2 regions of the Paenibacillus vortex V453 genome follow, and region 2 is predicted to be linked to the other one. Evidence: riboswitches for the same ligand, from Rfam matches in the RefSeq annotation. Region 2 holds a riboswitch; the other holds the start of a gene.

Region 1 (7,318 bases), on a different contig from region 2:
GTGGAGCCGGGCCGGAGCATCGTTGGCGATGCAGGCACCACGCTGTACACGGTGGGCACAAGCAAGGATATTCCAGGCGTACGCAAATATGTTGCCGTAGATGGCGGGATGACGGACAATCCTCGTCCGGCGTTGTATGAATCGAAATATGAAGCAGTGCTTGCCAACCGTGCTAACGATAAGGTTGAAGAAACCGTGTCCATCGCTGGCAAATGCTGTGAGAGCGGGGATATGCTCATCTGGGATCTGGATCTTCCGAAGGTAGAGACAGGTGATTTGCTGGCTGTATCCTGTACAGGTGCCTACAACTACTCTATGGCAAGCAACTACAACCGTATCCGCAAGCCGGCAGTCGTATTTGTGAAGGATGGCCAGAGCAATCTGGTCGTACGCCGCGAGTCGCTTGCAGACATCATCAGTAACGACATCGTGCCTGCGAATGTGGCAAAAGAAACCGTAACGAGCTAAATAATCACCTCAGTTAGATATGAAAAGCCATTCCATCAGAGGGCCCGCCAATGCCTCAGGGCTGCGGTCAGGGCTCTTTGGTGTGCCTGTTCAGCTCGACAGGGCGGGTGCGCGAGGACAAGTTCATTTTGCTTCGAGGCTCAATTCATAGTAAACTATAAAATGCATTATGTAACAAAACTACTGAAGCGGTCTAATAACGGAAGGAGATACACCTATATGGCAAAAAAAGCGAAGATCACACTGGAAAACGGTAAAGAGGTATTGCTTGATCTGTTTGAGAACGAGGCGCCGAACACGGTAGCCAACTTTGAGAAATTGGCTAACTCCGGTTTTTATAACGGCCTTGTATTTCATCGCGTAATCCCTGGCTTTGTCGCTCAAGGCGGCTGTCCGCAAGGAACAGGTGCCGGCGGTCCGGGTTATACCATCAACTGTGAGATTAACCCTAACAAACATGAGCGTGGAAGCTTGGCTATGGCGCATGCAGGCCGTAACACAGGCGGCAGCCAGTTCTATGTATGCTACGAGCCGCAGCCGCATCTGGACGGTCAGCATACTGTGTTTGGTAAAGTTGTGGAAGGCATGGAGTACGTGGATGCATTCAAGGGCCGCGACAAAATGGAAAAAGTAGAAGTATACGAAGCGTAATTGTTAGCTTCCGGATTGGACAGGCGCACCTTAGGGTGTGCCTGTTTTTATGATGATGGTAATTAGAAAATCGGGGATGCGGATTACGAAGGAAATAATCTGCGAAGCTCCTCCGGAACTGATCTGCTTTTGCGAGTATGGGGATCCATGGCTACACTGGTTACCTCTGCATCTGCACACAGTTCACCTTCCTTGTTGTGGATCTGCTGCAGCATGACATAACTCGTCCGTCCGACAGATTTCGGCTCGGTCGAGATGGTCAACCGATCGCCTTGACTGCACTCCTTGCGATAATTGATATTAATGTTGACGGTTACGGTTTGGACACCGAGTTGTTTTAGCACGTCATACCGGAGGTCCCCAGCCTCGTACCATTCTTCTCGGCCCCATTCGAGATACTCCAGGTATTTAGCATTGTTTACATGTCCATTGACGTCAATTTCCGTAGGTCGGACGATGATGTCCAGGGATGTTTTCATCGTTGTTTGCTCCTTTTTAACAGAGATCAATACCTCATGTTTATCCATCAATTATGTTCTCTCTTACGACAGGATACTCCTGCTCCCAGCGCATCATTTAAGAAAACAGCAGGTCATGGGAAATGGATATTAAAGTTATGTGACTTAAAAAAAGTTAGTGGTTTTTCCTTGCAATTTTTAAAAGGTGGTGATAAGATTCATCATAAGATAAAACAACTTCATAAGTTTAATCCTTCGGGGCAGGGTGAAATTCCCTACCGGCGGTGATGAATGCAGTGGGCTTAACGTAATGTTAGCCAATGACTGCATCTTAGTCCGTGACCCGGATACGTGTGTGAATGACACCGTATGCGGTGGACCTGGTGCAAATCCGGGACCGACAGTATAGTCTGGATGGGAGAAGGAGTGAAAGACACATTGGCGGCAGCAAGTGCAGTCGTGTCTATGCACAGATCGTGACATGCGTTATGTGCAGGTTTTCACATGCGAATCAAAGCAGGCTTTGGCGATTATTTGTTGTCGCTGTGTATGGCTTTGAGTTGTTTGTTGTAGGCAAAACCTGCGTTCATGACGGTTATTTACCTTGTCATCCTTTAACTTCTATCAAGCCCTGTTCCGGATTCTTCTGAATCTGAAGCAGGGCTTTTTTAGATATCAGAGAGTATGCCCCCTTTGAAACAGGGGCTTTTATGATATCGAAAGACCAATTACTGCTAACTGCAGTCTAACAATGTGGAATGTACATCGATCACTTTATTTTTTATGGAGGTTGTGAGAGGGGGCCCATGTGTACCATGGATATCGTCAACGATGAATTCTATATGTCACTTGCACTGGACCTGGCCGAACGTGCTCAAGGACAGACGGGTATCAACCCGGTTGTCGGCTGTGTCATTGTGAAGAATGGTGCGCTTGCAGGAGTGGGAACCCATCTGGAGCGTGGAACCCCGCACGCCGAGATTCATGCTTTGAACATGGCCGGAACCAAAGCGGCTGGCAGCACGGTGTATGTGACGCTGGAGCCTTGCAGCCACTACGGAGCGACACCTCCTTGCAGCGAAAGGTTGATCGCCGAAGGGGTCAAGCGGGTGGTCGTGGCGTGTGAGGACCCGAATCCGCTCGTTGCGGGCAAAGGCATCCAGATGCTGCGGGCAGCCGGAATCGAGGTCGTGACAGGGATCTTGAGAGAACGTGCGCTTCGCTTAAACGAAGCCTTCATTAAATTCATTACGACGGGTCAGCCGTTCGTCACGTTGAAGACAGCAAGCACGTTGGATGGCAAGATTGCATCGAAAACCGGTGACAGCAAGTGGATATCGAGCGAAGAATCCAGGGAGCTAGTTCACACACTTCGTCATCGTCATCAAGGCATTATGGTCGGGGTGTCCACGGTTATTGCGGACAATCCAAGCCTGACAACGAGACTGAGTGTTGGAGGGCTGCATCCGGTCAGGATCATTGTGGACTCCAGCCTGCGAATGCCGCTTGATAGTCATGTGGTATCGGACGGAACGGCGCCCACATGGATTTTGACAACGGAGCAGGCAGATGAAGGCAAGCGGACATTGCTGGAGGAGCGGGGAATTCAAGTGATCCCATGCGGGGAAGGTCCGCGCGTTGATCTGAAGGCGGCCATAGCGAAGCTCGGCCAGATGGGCATTTCCTCGATTCTGCTTGAAGGAGGCGGCACACTGAACGGCGCCATGCTGGAACAGAAGCTTGTGGATCGGCTTATCCAGTTTATTGCCCCAAAAATCATTGGAGGGTACGATGCTCCGGGGAATTTCATGTTTAGCGGTTATGAGCAAATGAACCAAGCCATCGTGCTGACAGGGCTTGAAAGTAAAAGACTGGGCGACAATATTTACATCACCGGCATTCCGGTCTGGATGTAAGACATCGGGAAGGAAGGAGGGAAGCCTGTGTTTACGGGATTGGTTGAGGAAATAGGTGAGATGAGGCGAATTGGCCGCAAAGGCGAAGCCATGCTGCTGAGCATTTCGGCCAGCCGGATCATGGAGGATTTGAAGCTGGGTGACAGCGTTTCGGTCAATGGCGTATGCTTGACTGCAACGACGATAGATCGAGGGATATTTACGGTTGACGTGATGCCGGAAACCTATAGAAATACCAACCTTAAGGAGCTTCAACCAGGTGGAAAGGTGAATCTTGAACGGGCAATGGCGGCCGGAGGCAGATTCGGGGGCCACATCGTCCAGGGACATGTGGATGGAGTCGGCGTGATTCGCAGCGTGCAGGCTGATCAGAATGCGGTGGTCTATGAGATTGCACCTTCGCAAGATGACTTGTTTAAATACATCATCCCCAAAGGCTCGGTTACACTGGATGGAATCAGCTTGACCGTTGTGAAAACAACGGATTCCTCCTTTACGGTTTCCATCATCCCCCACACGCTGGCCGAGACTGTGCTGGCCTATAAAAAAGCGGGCGATACGATTAATATCGAATGCGACATTCTTGGTAAATATGTGGACCACTTGCTGCATTACGGCTCGGAGGGTGCGGGCAGCAGACGTGGGCCGAACCCGGGAATCAGCAGGGATTACCTTGCCGAGCATGGATTTGCCTAGCTGATATTCATACAGGTATCTCCATGAGAAGAAGGAGGAGTAGCAATGGAAGAGCGCTTTTCATTTCATACCATCGAAGAGGCGTTATCAGATTTGAAGGAAGGCAAGGTTGTCATTGTAGTAGACGATGAAGACCGTGAGAATGAAGGGGACTTCATCGCACTTGCCGACAAGGCAACTCCGGAAGTCATTAATTTCATGATTACAGAAGGCCGGGGGCTGGTATGTCTGCCGATGACGCAGTCCCGGGCACAGGAGCTTGATCTTAAACCGATGGTTACCCAGAACACGGACTATCATGGAACGGCCTTTACGGTTTCTATTGATCATAAGCATACCACGACAGGCATCTCCGCTTATGAACGGTCCGTGACCGTTCGGGGCATCATGGATTCAAGCGCAACCGCGGCTGATTTTCGCAGACCGGGGCATATGTTTCCCCTTATAGCCAAAGACGGCGGAGTCCTTCGCCGGGCCGGCCATACAGAGGCTGCTGTAGATCTTGCCAGATTAAGCGGGTCCTATCCTGCCGGGGTCATCTGTGAGGTGATCAAGGAGGACGGTACAATGGCACGACTTCCGGATCTGGTGGAGATTGCCAAGAAACATGACTTGAAGCTGATCAGCATCAAGGATCTGATTCATTACCGCAATGAGAAGGAAAAGCTTGTCCAGCGAGAGGTATCTGTACGGATGCCTACCGATTTCGGCGTGTTCCAGGCTGTTGCCTATACCAACGATGTGGACAATAAAGAGCATATTGCCTTGGTGAAAGGGGAGATTGACGGCAGCGAGCCTGTCCTGGTGCGTGTGCATTCCGAGTGCCTGACAGGTGATGTGTTTCACTCCCATCGCTGTGACTGCGGTCCTCAATTCGAGGCGGCACTCCGTCAAATCGATGAGGCGGGAAGAGGCGTTCTTCTCTACATGCGTCAAGAAGGGCGCGGCATTGGCCTGATCAATAAGCTGAAAGCTTATAAGCTGCAGGAAGAAGGTCTGGACACGGTTGACGCGAACCTAAAGCTTGGCTTTGCCGCCGATTTGCGGGATTACGGCATCGGAGCTCAGATTCTGAAGGATCTGGGCGTAAGGCAGATCCGCCTGCTGACAAACAATCCGCGCAAAATCAAAGGCTTGGAGGGCTATGGCTTGGAGGTCGTGGAACGCGTGCCGATCCAGATGCCGGAGAACGAGGATAACACCGGCTATCTTCATACGAAGCAAGCGAAGCTCGGTCATATGCTGAAATTCGATGATATCGAGCAGAACGAGAGCACCAACTAATCACCAACAAAATAATAGGTCAATCTGGTTTTTTGGTTGCTTCTTAGATAGACCGAGCGAAGAGGACGGAATGCTGCTGGAGAAGCGTTAGCGGTCGCCTTTAACTCCTGATTTCCACCTTGGAAAATAAATCCTGAAATCAGGAGTTAACAGCGATCGGAAGCAGCAGCCGTCAGCGCAGCGGGCTTCAAGGAGCAATTGTAAACACCAGTGAGACCTTATATAAACTCCAATCCGAAAGGAAGTCATCCCATTATGGCAACAATATTTGAAGGTAAATTAGTATCCGAAGGTCTGAAATACGGTATTGTCGTGGGTCGTTTCAATGAATTTATTACCAGCAAGCTGCTGAGCGGCGCACTCGACGCATTGAAGCGTCACGGAGCCCAGGAGAATGAAGTCGATGTGGCCTGGGTGCCGGGAGCGTTTGAAATCCCGCTCATTGCCCAGAAGATGGCAGAAAGCGGCAAATATGATGCCATTATCACCCTGGGAACCGTCATCCGCGGCTCCACTACCCATTATGATTATGTGTGCAACGAAGTGGCTAAGGGCGTATCGGCCATTAACCTGAAGACCGGCGTACCTACCATTTTCGGTGTGGTAACAACCGAGAATATCGAACAAGCCGTGGAGCGTGCGGGAACGAAAGCCGGTAACAAAGGCTGGGATTCAGCCATGGCGGCCATCGAAATGGCAAACTTGACGAAAAGCCTAAAATAGTGCTTATTTAATGTAGTGCTCTTTTTCAGAGCACTGCATTTTATTTTTTGGCGGGAGGATTCACCGTGACCGTATTATACAAGCTGGAAACGTTTGAAGGACCGCTCGATCTGCTGCTGCATTTGATTGATAAAGCGGAAATCGACATCCAGGATATCCCCGTCAGCGAGATTACCGAACAATACATGGCCTATTTGCACAATATGCAGGAGCTGGAGCTCGAAATTACAAGCGAATTTCTGGTAATGGCTGCAACGCTGCTGTCTATAAAGAGCAAGCTGCTGCTTCCGAAGCCCCCGGTTATCGAAATGGACGAGTTCGATTTTTATGATGAGGACGACATGGATCCGAGAGCGGAGCTTATACAGAAGCTGATCGAATATCGCAAATACAAAGGCATTGCCCGCCATCTTCATGAGAAGGAATGGGAGCGGAGTCTGATCTACTCCAAGGAAGCGGAAGACCTCACTCCTTTTATGCCTGAGGTGGAAGAGAACCCGGTGCTGGGGCTGCACATTTCAGATTTGATCAGTGCTTTTCAAAAAGCGTTAAACAAAGCAGTCAAACGTACATCGTATGCCCGTATTCAGCGGGATGAAATATCGGTAAAGGATCGGATTCGTCAAGTCATGGATGCCCTGGAGCAAGTGGGACCGGGAGGACGTGTGCTGTTCTCCAAGCTGCTTCACGAAGAGATGGAACGGCATGAAATCGTAGTGACTTTCCTGGCCATTTTGGAATTGATGAAAATGAAACAGATATTGTGCTATCAAGAGAAGTTGTTTGAAGATATTGTCATGGAGTGGAGAGGGGAAGAACGTGTTGATGGATTATCCGAAGCTGAAATCGATTATTGAGGGGCTTCTGTTCCTATCGGGGGAAGAGGGCTTGTCGGTAAGGCAAATTGCTGAGATCACCGAGCAGTCGGATGGCCTGGTTGGCGAAGCGCTTGAGGATATGAAGGAGGAGTGGGAGCGTCAGGAGCGCGGAATTCAGATTGTTCAAATCGCGGGAAGCTACAAAATGGCTACATTGTCTGAGCATGCGCCGTATTTTGAACGCCTGGCCTATTCGCCTTCACGGTCTTCACTGTCTCAAGCAGCGCTGGAAACACTCTCCATC
Region 2 (7,318 bases):
GAGTATGTAACGAAGTTGGGCGGAACCGTATCGCCTAAGGTAGAGGGACGGATTATCGAGCAGAAGAAACCGGCAAACCCTGGTGATGGCGGGTCGTCGCCAGAGCCTGGCACAGGATCAGGCGGATCGGGAGGCGGCGGTTCTGTCACACCGCCAACAACCGGGCCAACGTCTCCTTCGACCGGTGGCAATTCAGCAGCGAACGTGATGACAGGCGATGATCTCAAGATCGACGTCTCCGGTGGGTCAACGGCTCAGATTACCGTTAATGAAGCAGCCTGGAAGAAAGCCGTTGCCGGATTGTCAGCCAGTGGTCAGCAGGAGCTTGTGATTCGGGCTTCCGACCTGACCGGCGCTGCAGAAGCGGCCATACCGGCTGCATGGCTGATTCAAGCGGTGGAACAGAATGAGCAAGCAGTCGTGGTTGTGGAAACCGCTCTTGGCGCTTACCGTCTTCCACTGGCAGCGCTGAATCTGGATGGAGCATTGAAGCAGACACAGGGTTCAAGCAGCCTTCAGGTGAAAGTATCTGTGAGTCCGATTGGCGCCGAGATGGCAAACGATATGTCACGCAAGGCAGCTTCCATGGGTGCAGCTCCGGTGAACGGTACAGCCGTCAAGTTCGGTGTTGCCGTTGGAGCACAGGGGCAAGAGCAAGAAGTGAAAGATTTCGGGAAGAAGATGGTCAGCCGGATTTTACCGCTTCCGGCAGGAGCGAATTCAGATTCCGTTACAGCCGTGATCTATGATGATGCAGCAGGGATCTTCCGATTTGTTCCGGCTGTAAAGACCACATGGAACGGTAAACCTGCCATGGAAGTGAAGCATGCCGGGAACGGCATCTATACGCTGCTGCAGTTCAAGAAGACGTTTACGGATCTTGATGGTCACTGGGCGAAGGAACAGATTGAATCCATGGCCTCCAAACTGCTCGTGAACGGAGTGAATGCGAATGCATATGCGCCTGGCAGAGAGATCACGCGTGCCGAATTTACAGCTATGCTGGTACGCGCCATGGGCCTCAGTCCTGTAATCGAGAGCGGGAAGTTCAAGGATGTCCGTGATGACGCCGCTTATGCTGGCGAGATTGGTGCGGCCTCGCTCTACGGTATTATTGAAGGCGGTAATGGAGGAGCCTTCTCGCCAAACGCCAGCATGACGCGTGCCGAGATGGCCGTGATGCTGACCCGTGCGATGGAGGCGGTGAGTCCATCTGCTCCAGCTGGCAAGGGTACGGACGCTGTTAACAGATTCAAGGATCAAGCTTCCATACCGGCCTGGGCGGCGGCAAATATCGGTCGCTTGGCAGATCAAGGCATTGTGCAGGGTGACCACCGTGGCAACTATGGGGCCCTCGACTCGGTTACCCGCGCTCAAGCGGCGCTGGTTTTGAACCGTGCTCTGGTCCAGCTCCAATGGATGGACTAGAATCAAACTGAAGTCATGCAACCACAAGACCGTCCTTAAGGCTCTCTATGAGCCTTAAGGACGGTCTTTTCGTACAGCATCAAACACAGGAGCAGTCTATTACTGCTGTGAAATTATTGACGTTGTCCGTGTATTGAAGCGCGATCTTGTCCTGCGGTGAAGGTCAGCGCTGCCATGAATTAAACAGAAGCGCCAAGTCACCGATAATATCAGTGAATGAATAAGCTGATAAGGATGTGGCCATATGCGTATCGAATCCGACTATACGAGCTGGAATTCTGCCCGGCTGAAGATCGCAAAGCCGGGGCAGGAAGGGTTTGAAGAGATCTTTCAGAAGAACAAGAAAGAAGAAGAGAACAAAGGCAGGCTTGTGACGGTAAGGGAAGGCGGCTATTTGCGCCAATACATCGTTCAATCGAATGGGAGCAAGATATTGTTAAGCGAAACGAAGCAGTACAAGGATGAGGCTGCCGCCGATTCATCTCATCTCTTGGCGCCTTTGCCTCAAACGGGCGGAATGAGTCTGAATACGAAGGAGGCACTCCATCTGTTGAACCTTCAGGCGGGTGCTGCAGGGATTATAGCTGGAGCCGTATTCGAGACATCACGGGAAAATGGCAAAAAATCATAGTGGTAACTAATTGATACTTGCTGTATAATTCTCAGTAAGATTAGTTGAATGTGAGATTTCTCATTGAATCCGGAGCGAAAATCATTTATTTTGAAAATAGATGTATTTACATGAAACCATTCATGTTATAATTTCAATATATCGACTAAGCTCATAGGAATTATTGGTTAATTAATGCGTTACCAAATAAAACATGAATATGGATCTTCGGGGTAAGGTGAAATTCCTAACCGGCGGTGATGGTTCGTTCCTTAACATGAACGAACCTCAGCCCGCGACTCGCTACGTTCTGGTATTAATATGAATGCAGCGACTGACTTGGTGCAAATCCAAGGCCGACGGTAAAGTCCGGATGGGAGAAGATCAAAGATGAGTTTGCTGTGGAACGGGATAGGAATACATCCGTTTCACAGTAGGCTTGTTTGATCAGCCCCCGTATATGTCGACACATGTCGTCTACGGGGGCTTTCTGCTAGCAAGACCTCCGTATTCAAGACAGGAGAGGGCAAGATGAGTAATGTTAATACCGGAGTCGAGGTTAAACCCTACGATTCCGACACACAGGCAAGCCGACGTTTTAAGGGAGGGTTTTGGCTCGTCGTTTTGGGAGCCGCCCTGTGGGGCGTTGATCCTTTATTCCGGGTCATTCTGCTGAAGAATCTGACTTCTGCTCAGATTGTGTTGCTTAGAACACGTCTATTTATTTCGTTGATAGCTATTCCTGTATTATGGAAGAACCGCATGGAGTTAAAGGGGCTTGGATGGAATCATGTTGGTGCACTGCTGTTCATCTCTTGGGGTGGCTCGGCATTGGCTACCGTCTTGTTTACGATGGGACTGTCGAGCGGCAATCTGAATGCCGTCCTGCTTCTTCAGAAGCTGCAGCCGCTATTTGCCATTATACTGGCCAGCTTGCTGCTTAAGGAGAAGCTCCCCCGTCATTTCGGGATTTTACTCGTGATTGCTCTGGCAGGTACGTATTTGCTGACCTTCGGTTTAACCCTGCCCATTGGACATTGGAATGAATTTATTCAGGTAGGCAGCCTCTTGTCATTAGGCGCAGCAGCCTTGTGGGGCGGTTCAACGGTGATGGGACGCCTGATGGTAGGCAAGCTGAAGTACGAGACGGTAACCTCGCTGCGCTTTGTGCTGGCACTGCCCCTTCTGACCGTCATTACGTGGAGCGAGGGCGCTGCATGGAATATGCCGGCATGGGGTACAGGCGACTTTGCCCTGGTATCCTTGAATCTTATCGGTCAGGCACTGCTGCCAGGTCTTCTAAGCTTGCTTGTGTATTATAAAGGGCTGACTACGACCAAAGCCTCTGTAGCGACACTCGCTGAATTGAGTTTCCCTATGGTAGGCGTGCTCATCAACTGGATCGTATTCCAGCAGGTTGTAACAGGTCCGCAGCTCCTGGGCTTCCTGTTGATCTGGATCGTGCTGTTTATTATATCGAGACAACAATCCGAGGCTTCTCCTTCATTACAGTAATGGAGTAATTTCATATGTGCTTGCAGAAAAGCTGATCCGAAATGGATCGGCTTTTTTTGTCGTGACAAAGTTATTCCATTGGGTTGGTCGTCCTGTGAAAGGATCATTTTTTCGAAAGGTGTGTAGGGTTTTTAGAATTATAGGTGTCTTATATAGTAGCACCTGATCTATGGGGCTGGGTTCACCAAAAGAGATGATTAAGGGGGGAGGATCCATGGAGGATCGGACATTGTTGGATGGGCTTGCAAGGAAAGATCTGCAATGTTTTGAAACTTTGGTTGAGCGCTATTCACGCTACATAGCCGCGGTGGTCGCTAAGGTGGCAGGTGGGCGGTTTAATTCCTACGATGTGGAGGAAATAGCCGGTGATGTACTCATCAGGCTGTGGACAGACGGGCCCAAAATCATTCTGCGCGGGGATAGTCTCAGGCCTTATCTGGCCATAGCCGCACGTAATCATACCCTGAATGCATTGCGAAAAAGACAGCGTATCATTGAATCTGAATTGGAAGATGATGCAGTTTCATGTCCCTCTGCCGAGGCATTGGCTATTCTGCGGCAGGAGAAAGAAACGATAAGCGGCATGGTGCAGGGGATGGGCGAACCTGATCGCGAAATATTCATCCGCAGGTATTTCTATTTGGAGAAAATCCGCGACATTGCAAGCAGGCTGAATATGCAGGAGAAAGCCGTCACCGCGCGGATTCGCCGGGCAAGGGACAAACTGCGCATTCATTATGAAACCGAGAATCCGTAGGATTTCTATGCAGGATGGTGTCTATAGAAGTGAAGCTTTAAATCGATAACGAAAGGGGATGGATGCAAGTGAAGCGGCGAATTGTAGATATTATGGCCAATATCGACAATCAGAATCTGGATAATCTCCTCCTTACGGAGGATGAGGAACGCGAGTTGACGGAGCAGATCAGTATGGAACGGATCAAGAACCGAGCGATGAATCATATTCAAGAGGAGGAAACGATAGTGTTGAAAAACAGGAAAGTGAAAAAATATAAAGCCAGTATCGTTATCGCTGCCGCGATGATCATGATACTTAGCACGACCGCTTTTGCGAGCCAATACATGGATAGCTTGAAGCAGTTCTTCGGTCCATCCGCGTCCATTGCGGAAGATGAACGATCACCTATACAAGGGAAGGATACCGTGTCGGGGGTAAGCATGATTGTTGAAGAAGGCGTTTATGTCGGCAACAGCGGTTATTTGGTAGTCAGCTTCACGAAGGAGGATGGTAAGCCATTCCCCGTGGGTGCATCGATACCCGGACTTGAACTGAAAGCGGAACATGATGTGAGTTATATGGTGGCACAGCAGCTTGTGGACGATAACAAAAAGCTGGTCGGCGTATTTGAGATGGATGCGATGAATGACCTCGAAGGGTTAAAGGCACGGATCACAGCTGATCGAATCACGGCCGCGGACGCTACTCAAGCTGTTGATGGGCCATGGGATGTTCAATTTACTATTTCTGCCGGCAAGGAAAGAGAGTTGAATCTGAATCAGGCGATCCATGAAGGTGAGGAGGCACTGTCTCTCAGCACAATTCATGTTTCTTCCATCGGTGTGGCCATTGAAGGCAAGCGTACGGATGGTAAGCTGGATAAACTACCGGAATATACGCCGGAGGTTAAGGTGACTGCCGTGGACGGCTCCGTAACAAGACTTCATGCTAGTTCCACAAGTACTACAGAGAGCGGGTTTCAGTGGCTGTATAATCTGGACAGCAAGAATAACCTCGTTTTTCTGGGGGATCTGGATATTAAAAGCAATACAGCATTGACGGCAATGTGACGGAGCTGAAGTAAATCAAATGGTGGCAGGGAAACCTCAAGGGGCAGAAGCGAGAACTTCTGCCCTTTATACATGATGAATACCTCGGTAGGAATGAAATCCGATAAACCGTGACGCAACAGGCCGTATCCTGAATCTTCTCACGGTTTTTTTTGAGGTTTAGAATCGGAAATTTATAAATGATAAAAAAAAGGTATTGAAATTGTAGAAAACGTCCATTACAATGAAACCAACTACCATACTAGTTATACTAGTATACAAACATTGACTCTCTACATAGGAGGAAGAACAGGCTGGTTTTCTTTTCCGGAAGGACATCCATGAATTGGAGTCTATTTTTTAAATCAACAATGTAAGCGCTTAATATAAAAAGGGGGGATACAATGCACCGGGTGAATCATACCCAGGCTTGCCGAAGTTGAACGATGATAACGACAGTTTTGAAAGCGATTACTTATTTTGCTGTTGCATTGAAATGGATGAAGAATGATGGTCTTGTTCGGATTGAACAAGCATAAGGAAAGGCCTTACGGATTGGAGTGAATGACGTCAATGGAGCCAAAAGTCGCAAATCATCCCTTGCCAGCCGTGAAAGCGGCCAAGAAACCCAAGCTTAAGATCCTCGCGGCGCTGATCCGAAAGGATTGGCAGCTATACTCCCTGTTGGTTCTGCCGATTGTATACCTGCTCATTTTCAAATACGGGCCGATGATCGGCAACATAATCGCCTTCCGACGATTTATGCCTGGAGGCAACATTTATGGAGAGAAATGGGTAGGACTGCATTATTTCAAAATGTTCATCCATGATCCCGCGTTCTGGAATGTGTTCACAAACACCTTGCTGCTTGGTGCATTGTCTCTGCTCTTTACGTTTCCCGTTCCGATTATCTTCGCGCTGCTGCTGAATGAGGTAAAGAGCAAGCGATTCAAGAAGTTTGTCCAGACGGCATCTTATCTTCCGCATTTCCTGTCCATCGTCATCGTTGCCGGAATGATCCTGCAATTGACCTCAGTCAATGGCTCCATTAACTCTCTGGTGGAATTCTTCAATGGAGACAGAATCAATTTCATGCAGCGGGCCGAGTGGTTCCGAACGATCTATATCTCTTCGGAAATTTGGCAGGGCATGGGCTGGGGCGCGATTCTGTACCTGGCGGCATTAACAACGATTGATGAATCCCTGTACGAAGCGGCGAGAATCGACGGCGCCAACCGCTGGAAACAAACGATGTTTGTCACGATTCCAGGCATTCTGCCAACGATTGTTACGCTGCTGATCCTCAATATGGGGGCATTCCTGGCAGTAGGTTTTGAGAAAATATTGCTGCTGTACAATCCGGTCATCTATGAGACGGCTGACGTGATCTCGACTTATCTGTACCGGGTCGGTCTCGTATCGAGCAACTTCAGTTACGCCACGGCGATCGGGCTGTTCGAATCCGTGATCGGGCTGATACTCGTATTCTCTGTGAATGCGATCTCTCGAAGACTCACGGATCGAAGCTTATGGTAAGGAGGGAGCATACATGAAGGAGTCAAGATCCTATAAGGTGTTCAAAGTGTGCAATGCCATCATTCTGCTGTTCATCGTCTTTATCACGCTGTATCCCTTCCTGAACGTGGTCGCTCAGTCCTTCAGCAGCGAGTCGTACATCAACTCCGGGAAGGTCAACCTGATTCCCAGGGGCTTCAATATCGATACCTACAAAACCGTAACTAAAGACGCCATGTTCTGGACGAATTACAAAAACACCGTTGTGTACAGTGTGGTAGGTACCGCGATATCCATGTTCCTGACCACAATCTTTGCTTACGCCTTATCGAAGAAAAGACTGCTGGGCCGCAAGTTTCTGACGATGTTTGCGGTGTTCACGATGTTCTTCAACGGAGGCCTGATCCCGAACTATGTGCTCATCAACAGCCTCGGGTTCGGCAACTCCATCTGGGCGATTGT

The links. A riboswitch is a leader RNA that binds a small molecule or an ion and turns the genes downstream of it on or off. The one in region 2 is predicted to bind FMN.
Region 1: linked by a shared signal. The riboswitch ahead of ribD (bifunctional diaminohydroxyphosphoribosylaminopyrimidine deaminase/5-amino-6-(5-phosphoribosylamino)uracil reductase RibD) and the one ahead of PVOR_RS07645 (DMT family transporter) in region 2 are both predicted to bind FMN.

What each region holds. Positions count from the first base shown of each region.
Region 1 is NZ_ADHJ01000020.1:14,045-21,362, forward strand. It holds gene lysA (diaminopimelate decarboxylase) at 1-468, shown strand, start outside; gene PVOR_RS11865 (peptidylprolyl isomerase) at 688-1,119, shown strand; gene PVOR_RS11870 (acyl-CoA thioesterase) at 1,203-1,598, opposite strand; FMN riboswitch at 1,825-2,007, shown strand; gene ribD (bifunctional diaminohydroxyphosphoribosylaminopyrimidine deaminase/5-amino-6-(5-phosphoribosylamino)uracil reductase RibD) at 2,393-3,493, shown strand; gene ribE (riboflavin synthase) at 3,521-4,189, shown strand; gene PVOR_RS11885 (bifunctional 3,4-dihydroxy-2-butanone-4-phosphate synthase/GTP cyclohydrolase II) at 4,235-5,473, shown strand; gene ribH (6,7-dimethyl-8-ribityllumazine synthase) at 5,729-6,196, shown strand; gene PVOR_RS11895 (segregation and condensation protein A) at 6,262-7,053, shown strand; gene scpB (SMC-Scp complex subunit ScpB) at 7,022-7,318, shown strand, end outside.
Region 2 is NZ_ADHJ01000014.1:164,360-171,677, forward strand. It holds gene PVOR_RS07635 (choice-of-anchor I domain-containing protein) at 1-1,428, shown strand, start outside; gene PVOR_RS07640 (hypothetical protein) at 1,673-2,059, shown strand; FMN riboswitch at 2,259-2,427, shown strand; gene PVOR_RS07645 (DMT family transporter) at 2,570-3,553, shown strand; gene PVOR_RS07650 (RNA polymerase sigma factor) at 3,768-4,310, shown strand; gene PVOR_RS07655 (hypothetical protein) at 4,373-5,362, shown strand; gene PVOR_RS07660 (ABC transporter permease) at 5,915-6,877, shown strand; gene PVOR_RS07665 (carbohydrate ABC transporter permease) at 6,891-7,318, shown strand, end outside.